3 regions of the Myroides profundi genome follow, and region 2 is predicted to be linked to each of the others. Evidence: riboswitches for the same ligand, from Rfam matches in the RefSeq annotation. Region 2 holds a riboswitch; each other region holds the start of a gene.

Region 1 (5,240 bases), 2.0 Mb from region 2:
CTATAGCTACAAATAATAGCGTTGATTTAAATAATACTTTCATTGAGGTGTGGTTTAATATTTTACATATAAAATCAAAACTAGAAAGTCCACTCCGTATATCCTAGACATTATCTGACAAAACGGATAAAACTTTAACTTATTATTAATATTTTATACAAAACTTACATTCTATCATTTAACACACTATAACTATCCATGGTGCGCTATAAATGTCAAAGGAATAGTATAGTTACGATTATAGAAATTACCGTATAAATCTTTATTAAAGTGATACTCTTCTATTTTTAAACTATTTAGGGCATTAAGAATATTAATCACTAAACCCGAGTACAAATGATTACTCACTTTATAGTCTTCAGGAAAAGAAAATGTTACAAACCATTTCTTACTTAGATAATCCGCTTCTATATTCAGTAAGATGTAAGAAGGTATTTTTCCTTTAGAACTATACAGAAGATTCTGTATTCCCTGTTTTACATCTATAGATAAAGCCTCAAACTTATGTCCTGGAAATTTAGAATAACTATATAGCAGACATCCCTTATCGTTTAACTTAGCTCCATTTTTATCATAACAGCCAATAGTCTCCTTCCCTTTATCACTCTTATACTCTTCTACTAGTCCCCCTTTTAAGAATTGCTTTCTTATGTAGACCTGTTTCTTTCCTTTCTTATCTAATAAAGTTCTTTTGCTTTCTTCCTCTTTAACTAATTTTCTTGTTTCTATATCAAGCTTATAAGTCTTAGTCATTAGTAAATACTGATTATCCTTTAGGCTTTTCCCTGTATACTTCACTACTCTGTCCCACGTAGATACAGAATCTACAGCATTAATACTGTTAAAGTATCTAGTAAACAATGTATCTTTCTCTTGCTTATTTAACTCTTTTACAATATCATATCCACTTAAAAGCTGCCTATTAATTATAAGCGCATCAGAAGCTGGTCCCCCCTGACCATATCCTAATACTGAAATTAAAAAAAGTATTAACGCCGTTATTCTATTTAATTGCATTTGTCTCATTATCATATCTATTTCTTTATTCTATAATTTAATATTATATAACTATAAATGTATTTTTCCACTTCCTCATTATCTGAAGATTTGTTATTCAAGATTACTCTTATTTTAAATGACTTACCACCTAGATGACTATTACTATTTTTTTAGATCATTCCTTCTTCAAAACATTATATTTTCAATAATCTAAAGTCCTTTAGTCTATAACTACTTCTATCTACTAAAAGATAATGGGATAAACATAGTTCTATTATAATAATTACCATTAATATCTTTATCAAAATGATATTCTTCTAGTTTCTCATTATTTAATACATGGGCTATAGCAGCTACTAGACTTGTATGCATATCAGAACCTAACTTATACTCTTTAGGAAAGTCTAAAGCTAGATTCCAACGCTGACTCTCGTAATCTGCTTCAATTGCTAACACCATATAACGAGGTAACTTACCTTTACTGTTGCTAATTAAATTAGTTATTGTTTTTTGTAGATTGCGTTGAAGCTTTTCTATTTTTTCAACTGGGAAAGGTGTCTGAGAATAGCGAAGACATCCCGTTTCATTCAACACATTCCCTACCTTATCTATACATTTGACAGTGTATTGTTTATTCTGATGAACTATTTCTTCTACTAGCCCGTCTAATAGATATCTTCTATTCAATATATAAACAGCATCTGATTTATTCTGATGATATATCTTCTCACTTTCAGTATTTAACTTTAGCTCCTTCGAATTCTTTTCTTTAAGCATACTCTGGGCAGACATTTTATATTTATTATCGTCCAGTTTTTCTCCTGTATACGTTACTTCCTCTTTCCATAAACGCGTAGAGTCTACTAAGAAGCTGCTTAAATAATGTCTCGTAAAAACCGTATCTCTTCCCGTTTTTAATAAATCTTGAATAACATCATTGCCACGATATACCTCAACACTATTATACTGCTTTGCGTTCCTTTTCTTTTTTTGACCATATACAGTCATAGTTGTTGTAGTTAATACTACAGCTAATACAATTTTTAATAATCCTCTCATGTGTGATGTCTATTGGGTTTTTACAAGTGAATCCAAAACTATAAAGTCCATTTCTAAAATCCTAGACATTCTCTGACAGATTCACTACTTCTCAAATTTATTTTAACCTTATATCCAAGGAGAATACATGGTTAATAAAAGGATACTTCTTCGACTAATGACCTCTTTTGCCCACTAAATACGGGTTATTGTCCACGAACTGTCGAAGGAATTGCATTCAAACTACTGTTTATAAGGCTTTAAGGGGATATAAAGAAAGTGTTCATTCTACACAAAAAACAAACAAATCACTGTAAACCAACATATTAAACAAAAATCACTCTTAAAAAAAATGTCATCTTTTTTTTCAAAAAGAGCTAATTATAGGTCTTTACAGAGCTAATTATCAAAAAAAAGGAAGTATAATCTATAAAAACTCGTTATAAAAGGTCAATTTTTGAATCAAAAAGTAAAAAAAAGAGTTGATTATTTTTATGATGATACCTCTTATAAAAAGTTTATTAATGGAGTTAGATATCTATAATAAGGCCAATGTTTAGATCTCAAAGACTAGATTAAACCCAGAATAAGCGTTAGCCAAATACTACAAAGCAATTCTACTTCATATCTCTTTCATTAGCTCTAAAACCATACTATAGTATGCTTGTATCACTAATTCAGAGCTATTTTGTATAATTACTTTTCGTTTATCTGTCTATCACTGATTCTGGGTTAAAAGGAGTCAAAAAAAATGGGGATAGACACTAACCTGTCTATCCCCCTACCAAAAACTAAAAAATGTAAGATGCTTACAAAATTTACTTGTATAAAACCTAGTCTAATATAGATATCGGTTTGAAATTATCATTTAATGCTACGAGCGTAAATACTCCTGTCACTACTTGGATGCGTTCATCCTCTCTCATCTTCTCTCTGTACACATTGACACGGATGCGAATACTCGTATTCCCGATAGACTCTACCTCACCTACCATCTCTACTAATGAGCCAGCTGGTATCGGCTTTCTGAAGTCAATCTTATCACTACTAACAATCACAAAGTTCTTTCTACAAAAACGAGTAGCAGTCATAAATGCTGTCTCTGTCATCATCATGATTACTCGTCCACCGAACATGGTATTATGATGATTAGTAGTATCTGGGAATACTACCTTAAAGACACTAGTGATTGCCTTCGATTTTCGTTCTTCTATCTCTGCTTCTATTAACATAGTTATATTCGTTAATCCTACAGTATTCAGAAATACTATAGACTAGATAGAAATCTATCAAACTGCTATTCGAAAAAATGATTTGGAATTAAATGAAAAGATACAATGCGCTCATCCTAGATTATACTGACTATAATCTCATGGATTAAATAATAAACACATTCCAACTTGACATAAAGCTCTAAACCGCGAAAGCATAGTCTATAAACAGAATTAGGCAGGTCTCCTGACTTGTAACTATTTTTTATCGTCCTTCCCATTACTTAAGTAATAACAGTGGATCACTTGGATAAAAAATTAATGAGTTACTTACAGTTGCGCGACAGTTCGTGATTCTCACACGATTCCCTTTTCATATACAACTAAGTATAACCTATTTCTATGGAATTAATACTGTATTATTTTCTAATACTGTGGCGAAGATAGTAATTCTTTTGAAACATCCAACACATTTTAATCAAACAAAGCCACATAAACTAAGAAGTCTATGTGGCTTTTATCATTGGATAAGTCAATATATCTAAGTTAAACTATTTTCTTCTTTGCCCAATTTAGGACATCTATATAGAGAATACTTCTCACATAAAATCTATTCGTATAGAGCTCTTCAGTTTCTTTTACAAATCGCTCTAACACAAGCTTCTGATCTTTAACCGATGCTCCTAATAGTCCTTCGAATAGACTCATAAAGGTATCGTGTATCTGTGTTTTATTTTTCATCTTTTTCATCAAGGCTCTATTGGCTTTAATAAAGTCTTCATAATGCTGATCTTTCCCTGACTCATACTGTGCCATTAGAGATAAAATACGAGTATGAAATAGTAAATCTTCCTGTACAGAGTAGTCAGAATTCTTCAGAATTCGTTCTGTATAGGCAAGAGAATCATCATATTTCTTGTATCCGAAATACAAAGAAGCTACTTTAAAATATAGAATATGGAAGTGATGCTCATCGATCATATTCACATATTCATTAAGTCCACGCTGTAATTGCTTTACGAAAAGTAGACTTCCATTATAAGTCTGTTGTATAAACTCTATATTCAGCTTATTACTAAACTGCAATAAGAATCGCTGAGAATCTATATTCATAGACTGAGGGAAGCTCTCTAAAGCCAATTGTTCTTCTAATTTAGCATTCCAATAGATATATTTATCTACAGATTTAAACAACAATAAGATTTTAAATAAATAAGAGTTCCCTTTTAAATACCATATAGGATGACTCTGTATCATCTTAGGATGCTCATAGAATAGTGTTACCCATAGCTTAGCATATTTATAAGCGTTGTGATAATCTTGGATTAGAAAACATAACCACACATGCGCTTTAAAGTACCATAACTTCTCTCTAAAGTTAAGCATCTTCACATCTATATCTAAGAGCTGATCACTAAATCGGGTAATTAGCTCTTGCTTATCTTCCTCGCTCTTAGCATACCCTGAGGTAAGCATCTCGTTATAGAACTTCAGTGATAGATTAGATAACTTAGTCGCATAATAGTTCTGTATAATCAGGTCATTAGACTGTGCGATAAGCTCGTCTGCACGCCCCGTAATACTACGAGTGATATACTGAGATTCGATTACCTTTTCTAGTTCTATAATCTCTAGAGCCAGGCTCTTCTCCTCTACATCTAAAGCGATTTGTTTCGCCTTATCTAATATTTTTAGCCCTTGCTTATGTAATCCTTTTTGATACAAAATGGTTGCAAAATCTAATTGTTCACGTATCTGTATTCTTACGTTTTTCTTACTAGGATTCATACGAAGGCTAGCCAAAATAGCTTTATACAGATTTGCTTTTAAGTTGGATAATTGTTGTTTACTCGTTATTTTTTGTTTGAGAATAACTTGCTCATCATACTCCTCCATCTTATCCATCGCATTAAATAGTGAGATGAATTTAGCATCTGCATTATTCTGCAACCTATTCACATATAAAGTAAATTGACGTTTCTCTGACCTTGT
Region 2 (5,240 bases):
AGGTGAGCAACTGACTATGAGACAACAACAAGTGGATAAGTTAGCCTTAGCTGTTGATTATACGAAGAAGTTATTAGTGTATCATTCTTCAACGAATTATACAGATGTATTGACTTCAGAACAAGCACACCTTTATGCACAATTAGCACATAGTAATGATCAGCTATTAGAATGGCAGGCCATTATTAAGCTTTATAAAGCATTAGGTGGAGGTTGGAGAGAATAATTTTTTCCATTTATATATAGAGTAATGAAAGTGATACTATAGTGTAATCAATCTCTATAGTAGATTATTAATTACTTGACTCAGTCTGTTTATCGACATTTTACTTTTAGATAGTTAATCATCGTGCTAATTTGGGAACTATTTATAAAATTATATTGTGTCAATAGATTGAGTCTTTCTAGACAAATAATCTTTGTCGATTTTTTACTACTTTTTAATTGAGAGAGCCACATCGTGAGATGTGGCTTTTTTTTTGTATAATATTTTAACGTAATAAGGGATTAGTAAATAAGTGATAATGTATTTTTTGATTTGTTTTTTGAGCCCAAAATATTTGTTATGTTGTATAAATGAATTGATTAATATTTGAATAGTAATATGAATTAATTTGACTGTTTTTAAAGGTTATTGTTATTTGGATGAAGTATTATGAAGAAAAACAAAATATAAACATCAAACACAATAATGAACAAAAAAACTAAGATTTTAACCTTATCTATTTTGACTATTCTATTAGCATGTCAAGATAAGAAACACACAGATGAAGGTGATTATACCAAAAGGAACTACTGAGTTAATATTGCCATTTAATGCTGATAAGAAGAATGTAATTCCATGGGATGTTATGACGGTTCTTAAGGCTAATAAAGTTGAAACATTTGAGGCTAGTGAATTAGCAACTCATGTTATAGAATACGGAAAACCGTTTGTGGAAGGAGTTAGCCCTGGAACTCTTAAAACTTTAATAAAAACTAAAGATGGTCAAAACAGTGTGGATTTTGATTGTGAATATACTGGTCTTCATGGTAATATCATTATAGATACAGGTAAATATTATAACTCTAAGATTACTAGTACTCCTGTTCCAACAAAAGTTGAAATATTGAGAAAATAGAAAAAGATAATTGATTTGTTAGGCAGTAAATTTTAGGAATGACTTAGATAAATTTATCTAAGTCATTCTTTTTTTATGTAGTTAGTAAGGGAAATAGGTTAAGGTTAAAAAGAGATATTATGTGTGTTCTTAATTTCTCTCATCACAAAAGAACTATGTGTACTTCCTATACTATCTACCATGGCTAATTTATTAAATACAAAGTCTTGGTAATGCTTCATATCATTAGCATATACTTTTAGGATAAAGTCAAAATCTCCTGATATATTATAACATTCAACGACTTCATCTATAAGCATAATATCTTCAACAAACTTGTTATTGATAAAACGCTCATGTTGTTTGAGTTTAATATTGCAGAATACAATAAAACCTTTATTTAGCTTTTCAGCATCTATTAAAGCAATATATTTTTTGATAAAACCTTCTTTTTCTAGTCGTTTTATTCTCTCAAATACTGGGGTAGCAGATAGGTTTACTTGTTGAGCAATCTCTTTTGTTGTCAGGTTAGAATTATCACACAGTATTCGAAGTAGTTTTAAATCGGTCTCGTCTAGGTTATGCATCAGAATAATATTTTGTTTTAGTGGTACCAAATGTAATGATAATAGAATTAAAATCTTATAAAATAGTTTGTATGGTTATTTATTCTTAATTATGGTTTGTTTGTAATGGTTGTATTCTGTAATTGTATATTTGTTTAGAATTTTAGATTGTTCTTAAAATACTTCATCAAGCGAAAATAGGTTTTACTTAACTGTAGATTAAAAGGGAATCGTGTGAGAATCACGAGCTGTCGCGCAACTGTAAGTAACATTGAATATACTAGTCATATTATGCTCACTGATATAAAATCGGGAAGGGCGATTAGTGTAGTTATAAGTCAGGAGACCTGCCATTTTTGAATTGACAATGCTTTCGCGGTAAAGAGCTATAAGTCAGGTTTGATGCTATGATACACTGTTTCTATATCATGTAGAGATGGTATACTATAGCTATACCTTATCTATTAGAGTTTCCCCACTACCGCGTATTGCATTAAGAAGAGAGAACTTTTTAAGTGATTAATTAACCATTTTAAAAAGTTGTGAAAATGCAAACACAAGTATTAGGCTATCCGCGTATTGGTAGCCAAAGAGAGCTGAAAAAAGCAAATGAACAGTATTGGGCTGAGAAAATTGAAAGAGAAGAGTTAGAACAGGTTGCACAAACTATTCGTTATCAAAATTGGCAATTACAAAAGACAGCAGGTGTCACGTTAATCCCTTCTAATGACTTTTCATTTTATGATCAAGTATTAGATTGGAGTTTAACCTTAGGGGCTATTCCTAAAAGGTATCAACCTCTTCGTACAAATGAAGAACTGTCTTTACTAGATTTATACTTCGCAATGGCTAGAGGGTATCAAAAAGGAGGTTTTGATATTACAGCTATGGAAATGACAAAATGGTTCGATACTAACTATCACTATATCGTACCAGAGTTTTATAAAGGACAACAGTTTGAATTAACTTCACTAAAGGTAGTAGATGAATATAAAGAAGCCAAAAAGATTGGTATAGAGACGAAGCCTGTTATCTTAGGGCTTGTTTCTTATTTATTATTAGGTAAGGCAAAAGAACAAGACTTTAATGTATTGAGCTTAGCAGATAGTTTATTACCAGTATATATTGAAATAATAAAACGTCTGACAGATGAAGGAGTTCAATATATTCAAATTGACGAACCTTTTCTAGTTCTTGATTTAACAGAAGAACAGAAAACTGCAATTACATCGTTTTACAATACGATACAATCTACTTTTCCAGATCTTAAAGTAATTGTAGCTACTTATTTTGGAGGGCTAGAAGATAATACTTCCTTGGCAGTAGCTTTACCTGTAGAAGTATTACATATTGATCTAGTGCGTAATGAAGAGCAGCTAGAAGAGATACTTAATAAGGCTCCGTCTAGTTTAAAGTTGTCACTAGGTGTGGTGGATGGTCGTAATATCTGGAAGAATGATTATGAACAATCATTAACATTGATAGATAAAGCTATTGAGCGAAGAGGGAAAGAGACAATCATCATAGCAACATCGTGTTCTTTACTTCACAGTCCTATTGATTTAGAAGGGGAGGTGAAATTAACATCAGAAATCAAGCAATGGCTTGCTTTTGCTAAACAAAAGGTTCAGGAAGTAGTAGATTTAGCTAAGTTAGCGAGTGTTGTAGATAGAGAGAGTGTATCAGTTTATCAAGAGAATAAAATAGCTCAACACAATAAAAGTACATCTGCATTAATACATCATGAAGCAGTCAAAAAACGTGTACAAGGAATTACAGAACAGGATGCACAACGAAAAGCTCCGTTTAGTACAAGACAACCCTTACAACATAAAGCATTAGACCTTCCTTTATTTCCAACAACAACAATCGGTTCATTCCCACAGACGACAGAAGTAAGACAGTGGAGAGCTAAGTTTAAAAAAGGAGAGCTTACAGAGCAACAGTATGAAGATTTATTAAAACAAGAGACGGCTAGAGCTATACAGTGGCAAGAAGAAATAGGGCTAGATGTATTAGTACATGGAGAGTTTGAACGCAATGACATGGTGGAGTACTTCGGAGAACAGTTAGAAGGATTTACTTTTACTCAGAATGGTTGGGTACAGAGTTATGGAAGTAGATGTGTGAAACCTCCTGTTATTTATGGAGATGTGTATCGCAGTAAGCCATTAACAGTATTTTGGTCTGCTTATGCTCAGTCATTGACTAAACAAAAAGTAAAAGGAATGTTGACAGGGCCAGTGACGATATTACAGTGGTCTTTTGTACGAAATGATATCCCAAGGTCTGAGACTTGTACTCAAATAGCTTTAGCAATTAGAGATGAAGTAGTAGATTTAGAAAGTGCTAATATTGAAATCATCCAGATTGATGAGCCTGCGATAAGAGAAGGTTTACCATTGCGTAAAGCAGCATGGGATGGTTATTTGGATTGGGCTGTAAGAGCATTTAGAATTTCTGCATCAGGAGTGAAGAATGAGACACAGATTCATACTCATATGTGTTATTCTGAGTTTAACGATATTATACAGCATATTGCAGCTATGGATGCAGATGTGATTACGATAGAGTGTTCTCGTTCACAGATGGATTTATTAGATGCTTTTGCAGCATTTAAATACCCAAATGAGATTGGGCCGGGAGTATATGATATTCACTCTCCACGTGTACCTACAGAAGAAGAAATGTTGTATTTAATTAAAAAGGCAGAAAACTATATACCAACTAAGCAATTATGGGTAAACCCTGACTGTGGATTAAAAACGCGTCATTGGGAAGAGACTGAAAAAGCGCTTATAGCGATGGTGAATGTCTCTAAAAAACTGAGAGAAGAAAGTTTAGTAGAAGCTATTTAATAGAATAAGGCTCTTGTTGATCAACAAGAGCCTTATTTATTATTTTAGTTAGAAAGATAGACGAATGATTCTATCTAATTTATCCCTGTCTATATGAGGAGAAAATTCATTGTATAATTCATGCTTAAGTAGTGATACGATAGCAAAGAAATCTGAAGTAAGCGTTAAGTAGTATTGTTCTACTTTTTCTACTGATTGGTTTTCTGCTATTTTGATCTGATGACTTTCAGTCATTAGATTACCTACGTGAACTAAGATTTTATCAAAGGTCTCTGCTGAGGTATGCATTTGAAGAAAACCAAACTCAAAGATCAGATCGTGTAGGTTATTAACTTCTTTCTCTATCTTCTTACCTGTAGATAAGTGTGGACTAAGAGATTCTCGTTGTAAGATTGTATTTAGTTGCGTTAAGAATTGAAAGAAAACTTCTTGTTTCTTTTCAAATACTAATAAGTGACGTTCTCTAGACTCTTCACTTTTAGTTTGTCCTTGTAATAAGAGAACAGTAATAATAGCTGTAATTACAACTCCTAATAATGTACCAAAGAACTGACCAGGAAGAGAAGCTAGCTCAAATATTTCAAAAGTTATGGCTACGATAAAGAAGATAATTGTACTTGTTATAATACCTACTCTTGGCTAATTGATTTTGTTTTTCATAAAGTCTTTTTTAAAAAAGCGTTATAATGGTTTGATGAATAACAGCATAACCTTTT
Region 3 (5,240 bases), 1.4 Mb from region 2:
GTCATCATCCATCTCATCATACTAGAAGTAGGAGTAGCGATAATCTTATCTGTAATATTAGCATAATAAGACTCAACAGACAGATGTACTTCTTCAAAAAGAGACTGTTGAAACTGTTTGTTATAAGTAAAACCTAAGTTAACCTGTCTAGATGCTTCAGGCTTTAAGTTCGCTGTACCTAATTGAGTATAATAAAGATCATTGAATGTAGGTAGTCTATAAATATACTTATAGAATGAATGAATGACTAAGTCCTCATTATCCCATGGTTTATAGCTTAGGAACACAGAAGGTGCCCAAAACTGACGATCAGGTGCTTCAAAGTTATAACGTACTTTCTCTTTTGTAAATGTTCCTAGTATATTAGCCTGAGCCTTTACTTTACCTAGGTTTACGGATGTAGCAAGTGAAGTCAAGAATGTATAGCGCTCAGGATAAGAGAACGGAGTTCCTTGTCCCTTACGTGTTGCGTTTAACTTATTGTATTGTAAATCTGTAGATAAGGAAACATCCCATATATCTGTAAGCTTGTATAGGTGTGCTGCAGATAGATAATATTCTTGTTGAAAATAGGTATTGTCAAACTGTGGATTGTAAGTTACCTCTTCTCCTTCGAAGCCTACCGTCTTACGAGATAAGTAATGCATCTCATCATAAGCATATTTCCCTTTGAGTTGGAATTGATACCTATCAGAAACAAATCTAGTCCATTCTCCTTGTGCCATGAAGTTTTTGTCTTGTTGGCGTTCATTGATGTTTTCTGTTTCAAGAGTGACATCACTTTTTTTGATTACAGCACCAGGTAACCCTCTGTCAGATTGATAGTAATATAAATTAGCTTGCCAAGTATCTTTATCTGTTTTTCCAAACCATGTATTCTCTATTCGATAAGCCTCTATATCACTATTCTTTCTATGACCAATAGTATCATAAGCTACAGAACCATCTATATTATGGCGTTTTTGTCTGAATTTATAATCTCCATTAGAATAGATATACTCAGCACTGATAGAGGTACTAATATTGTTGTTTACTTTGATATCTGTACGTACAGAAGGATTGACTAATTGGATAGAACCAGCCTTGTATTTAGCTGATATATTTACGTCTTTTCCTTCTTGGAAGACAGGTTTTTTAGTTTGTAGATATACAGTAGAAGCAGATGCAAACTCTTTAGCAGATTGGAAAATAGCACTGCGTTGACCATTGTATAGTTTTACAGTCTCGATATTGTCTAAGGAGAACTTACCTAAGTCTACGATTCCATTCTGTGCATTGCCTACTTGTACCCCGTTATAAAATACTCCTACGTGATGAGTACCCATATTACGAACGTCTACTGTCTTTAGTCCTCCCATACCACCATAATCTTTGATCTTCACTCCTGCGAAGTATCGTAGAGCATCAGCTACACTATAACTATTAAGACGTTGAAGTTTAGCTCCGTCTAGTGTCTGTACAGGTATAAGATCTCGAAAGACTTCTTTTTGTATCACGATCTCATTTAGAGCAGTGATACTGTCTTTAGGGGTCTGTGCATATATAGCAGTATTCGCTATACATAACGCAGTGGTTAGTACTAGTAATTTTGTTTTTGTCATATTAGTTTTTGGCTAGTTGATTTTGACATTTGGAGTAGATATAAATGCGTCAAAATCATTGTTGCCAATGACTATATCATAGAACGCCTTATGTTTCATCCCCCGAAAACATCAAAACTTATTTTAGAATGGCAGGTATTCTGACTTGCTCATAACGAATATCCTTCCCATCTATGCGACAGTGGATAGCTAGATTCGTTACTATTTATGAGCTTACAGCAGCGGGTCTGTTTAGGATTTTCACCTAATTCCCTTTTTCGTATCACAATGATAACCAGTCTCGTTACAAATATATAAAAAAAGCTTAATGGAATGTATTTATTCTGTTAATGGTATTTTATTATAGAATCTTTAAAAATTATTCCAAAAAGGCAGATGAGATTGAAAAGTCTTTAAAGCTTGCTTGTTCATCTCCGTTTCTAAAATAGGATAGACACGCATTCCTCTTTTGCCTTCTTTTTGTTCAGTAGAGATGATATGAAGCCTAGCTAATTCTTCTTTTGGGTATAGAAAGTATCCTTGTTGAGTAGCGATAATAAAATAGTCAAAATCATCTGTGATATGATAAGGAATAGTCTTCCCATCATGATCACGTTGCCAAATGGCTACGAAATAGCCTACCTTTTTGGGTGTTATTTTAGCTTCTCTATATATAACTTTTTTATTGTTGAAATAGAAAGTACAGGCATTGTAGTCATTTTTTTCTGTACTCCATTGGATATCTGAGATACTAGTGGTTATGCTGTTTACTAATATTTTATTTAGTTGCTTTTGATAATTATGAAGTAGCATTTAAGGATGTTTATAAATGAATGGTATTAGAATGTTTTAAGTCCTTTTATTCTGTATTATTTTTCTACTGTAAGTGTTTTATAGTTAAAAAACTCTTCAATTATATATTCGTTGTGATTTATCGTCTTAGTATATGTTGGATAATTATTCTTATTGTATTGGTATTCCTTAGTCTCTAAGGGGTAAACGAAACTTTTACTTGTCTTTATATTGTTAGACGGGTTATAGTTGTATATAATAGGCGAGAATGCAGTACGATATTCTAATACGGATAAATTTATAGGCATATCCTTAAAAGGATTAGGTGCTTCATCATATGTGAATTCTTCACTTGGGAAAGTAGACTCCTCTAATTTGACACTGGTTACATTGCCTTTTGTGTCATAGAAGTATTCTATGTTACTTTTATTTTCTGAAGCTATAGGATATACATAGTAAATTTGATTATTACTATTCGTTTTGTATTCATAGCTAGAGTTGCTGTACTTATTTGAAATTACTTTAGTTAAGATTCCTTTGTCATTGTATACTAAAGCATCATCTTCTTTGATTTTTCCTAGTGAATCTTTTTCCACTAAATGAAGAAGCTTGTTAGAGGTATTATAAGTATAATTTGTTTCTGACTTATTTAGATAGAATAACTTTTCATATCCTTTTTTCTTAAAATAATCTACAGTATTATGTTTTATTACATTGCCATTATTATTGTATTCAAAAGTTATTTCAGAGATTAAAATATTGTTGTTTTCTGTTTTAATCTTTTTGTAATATTCTAATACAGTGACTGTTTTGTTGTTCTCAGTTGTATTGTCTGAGGAGCAACTACTTATGCTTATAGCAACTAATAAATAAGTAAAAAAAGTAATATTTCTAATCATAATTTGTAAGTGTTTAGTAAGTCTTAAAGATATACTTTTGTTTGATTACACTTATAGGTAATATGATATTCTCTCAACTTTTTAAGTTATGAATAGAAAAATTGAGTAAACTTACTAGTTTTAAGGAGGATAATATTGATAAGAGAATGTTGTATATATATGATTATTGAAATTGAATTTGTATGAATTATAGCTATTATTTCGTTTTAATTATCTCTATATCTTTATAAGAGAACTCTTCTTTAACAACTCCATTGTTATTTGTAGTAATGCTTTTTTTAGGGTATTTATTCTTGTTATACTCATACTCTACATTTCCTTTTGTGGTGTTATTTTGATTATAAGTAGTCACATTATTAATAGGTTTGTAGTAATACATGATATCAAAAGCTGTTGTTTTTTGAAAATGTAGAGGAACATTGACAGGCATATTCTTAAAAGGGTTGGGATTGTTATCATAAGTATAAGCCTCTACAATGTTAGCATTGTCTATCATAAATGTATTAGCTAGGTTGCCGTTACTGTCATATTTAAAGTTAGTGGTGGTGTTAATATCAGTGGCTGTTATTATTTGTTTTTTGTTATTATGAGTGAAGAGCAGTTCATTATCATAATCTAGATCAGAACTTTTAATCATCTGTCCTTTATTATCGTATTCGAAGACGAAGTTTTTAATCATCTTACCTTTGTCATTGACTTCTTTGATCTGAGTAAGTTGGTTGTGATTGTCATAGTAATACGAACATTCAGTTTTAGAACTTAATACTAATTGATTGTTTCTTATAGCTTCATAGGTCATGTAATGATTAGTTACTTTACCTTGACTGTCATAGGCAAACTTTACCTTGTAAGAATCATTACCATCTTTAAAGGTATCTATATTAGTATAAATATCTAATACAGTTGTTTTTTCTTTTCCTGAATCGATGGTGCCTTCTTCATTAGAATTGTTACTATCAGAACTACATCCTATAGTTGTAAATACTAATAAAGTACTTAAAATGTTAGTTATAGCTTTTTTCATGGAATGAATATTAGTGGTACAAAATTATTAAAATATATATTTATTTGATAGTTTTTTTTACTTTTAGTTTGTTGTTATTTAGTGATTTACGATAAATTTGTTAATAGGAGTTGTCGGTATTAGAAATAAAAAATAAAGCAGTTTTTACTTCAAAATAGTTATAATAATAATTGTATTACCTTAATGTATGGTCAGCAATATGTTAAAGCAAAATAGGTTTTATTAATACAGCTGCTTTTGACTTTGTTGTTTATAAATGAGATATGTACGCTCAGCTTGCACTTTCTTGGGGATTCCTAGGAGATTTCTAGGGGTTTTCTTGCCCAGAAGGTACTTTTGTCGAAGAAAGGTGCAAGGAACCCTCAAGCAATCCCCTAGCAAATTAAACGAAAACGATAATTAGTTTAAAAATAAACACTAATAAGAAATAGCTCTTTTATGTACTTATTTTTAAAATAATGATGTGAATATTTGTTTTTCTAAGCAAGTGTTCTATATTTGTAGAACAACATCTACAAATATCGGTATTATGAAGTATAGTGTATTCATTTTTAGTCTTGTACTAATTGTATCTTTCAGTTCTTGTAAGATTAATCAGAAGGTTGAAGGAGAGAAGGTAGGACGTTGGGTGTTTAAAAGTACAGTCGAGGGAAAGCAGGAAGTACAACGTGGAAAATACGACAATGAGGGTTTTCAGAAAGGGATATGGAGGTATAAGCGAGATGGAAAGCTGTATAAAAAAGAAGTGATCCGAGATTCTATAGCTCATACTACTTTTTATCACCCTAATCATAAAGTAGAAGCGATCGGTAAAACTATATTGGTCAAGACTAATAAAGGTTTGCATTATTACTATACAGGATCTTGGTTTATCTATGATATAAAAGGGAGATTAATACAAGTAAAGCATTATAAAAAAGGAATATTAGAACATATTACAACTGT

What was found. Region 2 has a riboswitch for cobalamin ahead of metE (5-methyltetrahydropteroyltriglutamate--homocysteine S-methyltransferase). Riboswitches for the same ligand answer to the same signal wherever they lie in the genome.
Region 1: linked by a shared signal. The riboswitch ahead of MPR_RS04615 (acyl-CoA thioesterase) and the one ahead of metE (5-methyltetrahydropteroyltriglutamate--homocysteine S-methyltransferase) in region 2 are both predicted to bind cobalamin.
Region 3: linked by a shared signal. The riboswitch ahead of MPR_RS01630 (TonB-dependent receptor) and the one ahead of metE (5-methyltetrahydropteroyltriglutamate--homocysteine S-methyltransferase) in region 2 are both predicted to bind cobalamin.

What each region holds. Positions count from the first base shown of each region.
Region 1 covers NZ_CP010817.1:1,011,025-1,016,264, reverse strand. Annotated here, with positions in the region: gene MPR_RS04630 (hypothetical protein) at 1-43, opposite strand, end outside; gene MPR_RS04625 (hypothetical protein) at 193-1,032, opposite strand; gene MPR_RS04620 (hypothetical protein) at 1,237-2,058, opposite strand; gene MPR_RS04615 (acyl-CoA thioesterase) at 2,871-3,269, opposite strand; cobalamin riboswitch at 3,469-3,661, opposite strand; gene MPR_RS04610 (hypothetical protein) at 3,795-5,240, opposite strand, start outside.
Region 2 covers NZ_CP010817.1:3,042,357-3,047,596, reverse strand. Annotated here, with positions in the region: gene MPR_RS13375 (TolC family protein) at 1-226, shown strand, start outside; gene MPR_RS13370 (hypothetical protein) at 768-1,121, shown strand; gene MPR_RS13365 (Lrp/AsnC family transcriptional regulator) at 1,226-1,687, opposite strand; cobalamin riboswitch at 1,848-2,035, shown strand; gene metE (5-methyltetrahydropteroyltriglutamate--homocysteine S-methyltransferase) at 2,215-4,524, shown strand; gene MPR_RS18955 (hypothetical protein) at 4,573-4,812, opposite strand.
Region 3 covers NZ_CP010817.1:359,614-364,853, forward strand. Annotated here, with positions in the region: gene MPR_RS01630 (TonB-dependent receptor) at 1-1,601, opposite strand, end outside; cobalamin riboswitch at 1,715-1,895, opposite strand; gene MPR_RS01635 (MepB family protein) at 1,953-2,393, opposite strand; gene MPR_RS01640 (hypothetical protein) at 2,450-3,271, opposite strand; gene MPR_RS01645 (hypothetical protein) at 3,468-4,295, opposite strand; gene MPR_RS01650 (hypothetical protein) at 4,825-5,240, shown strand, end outside.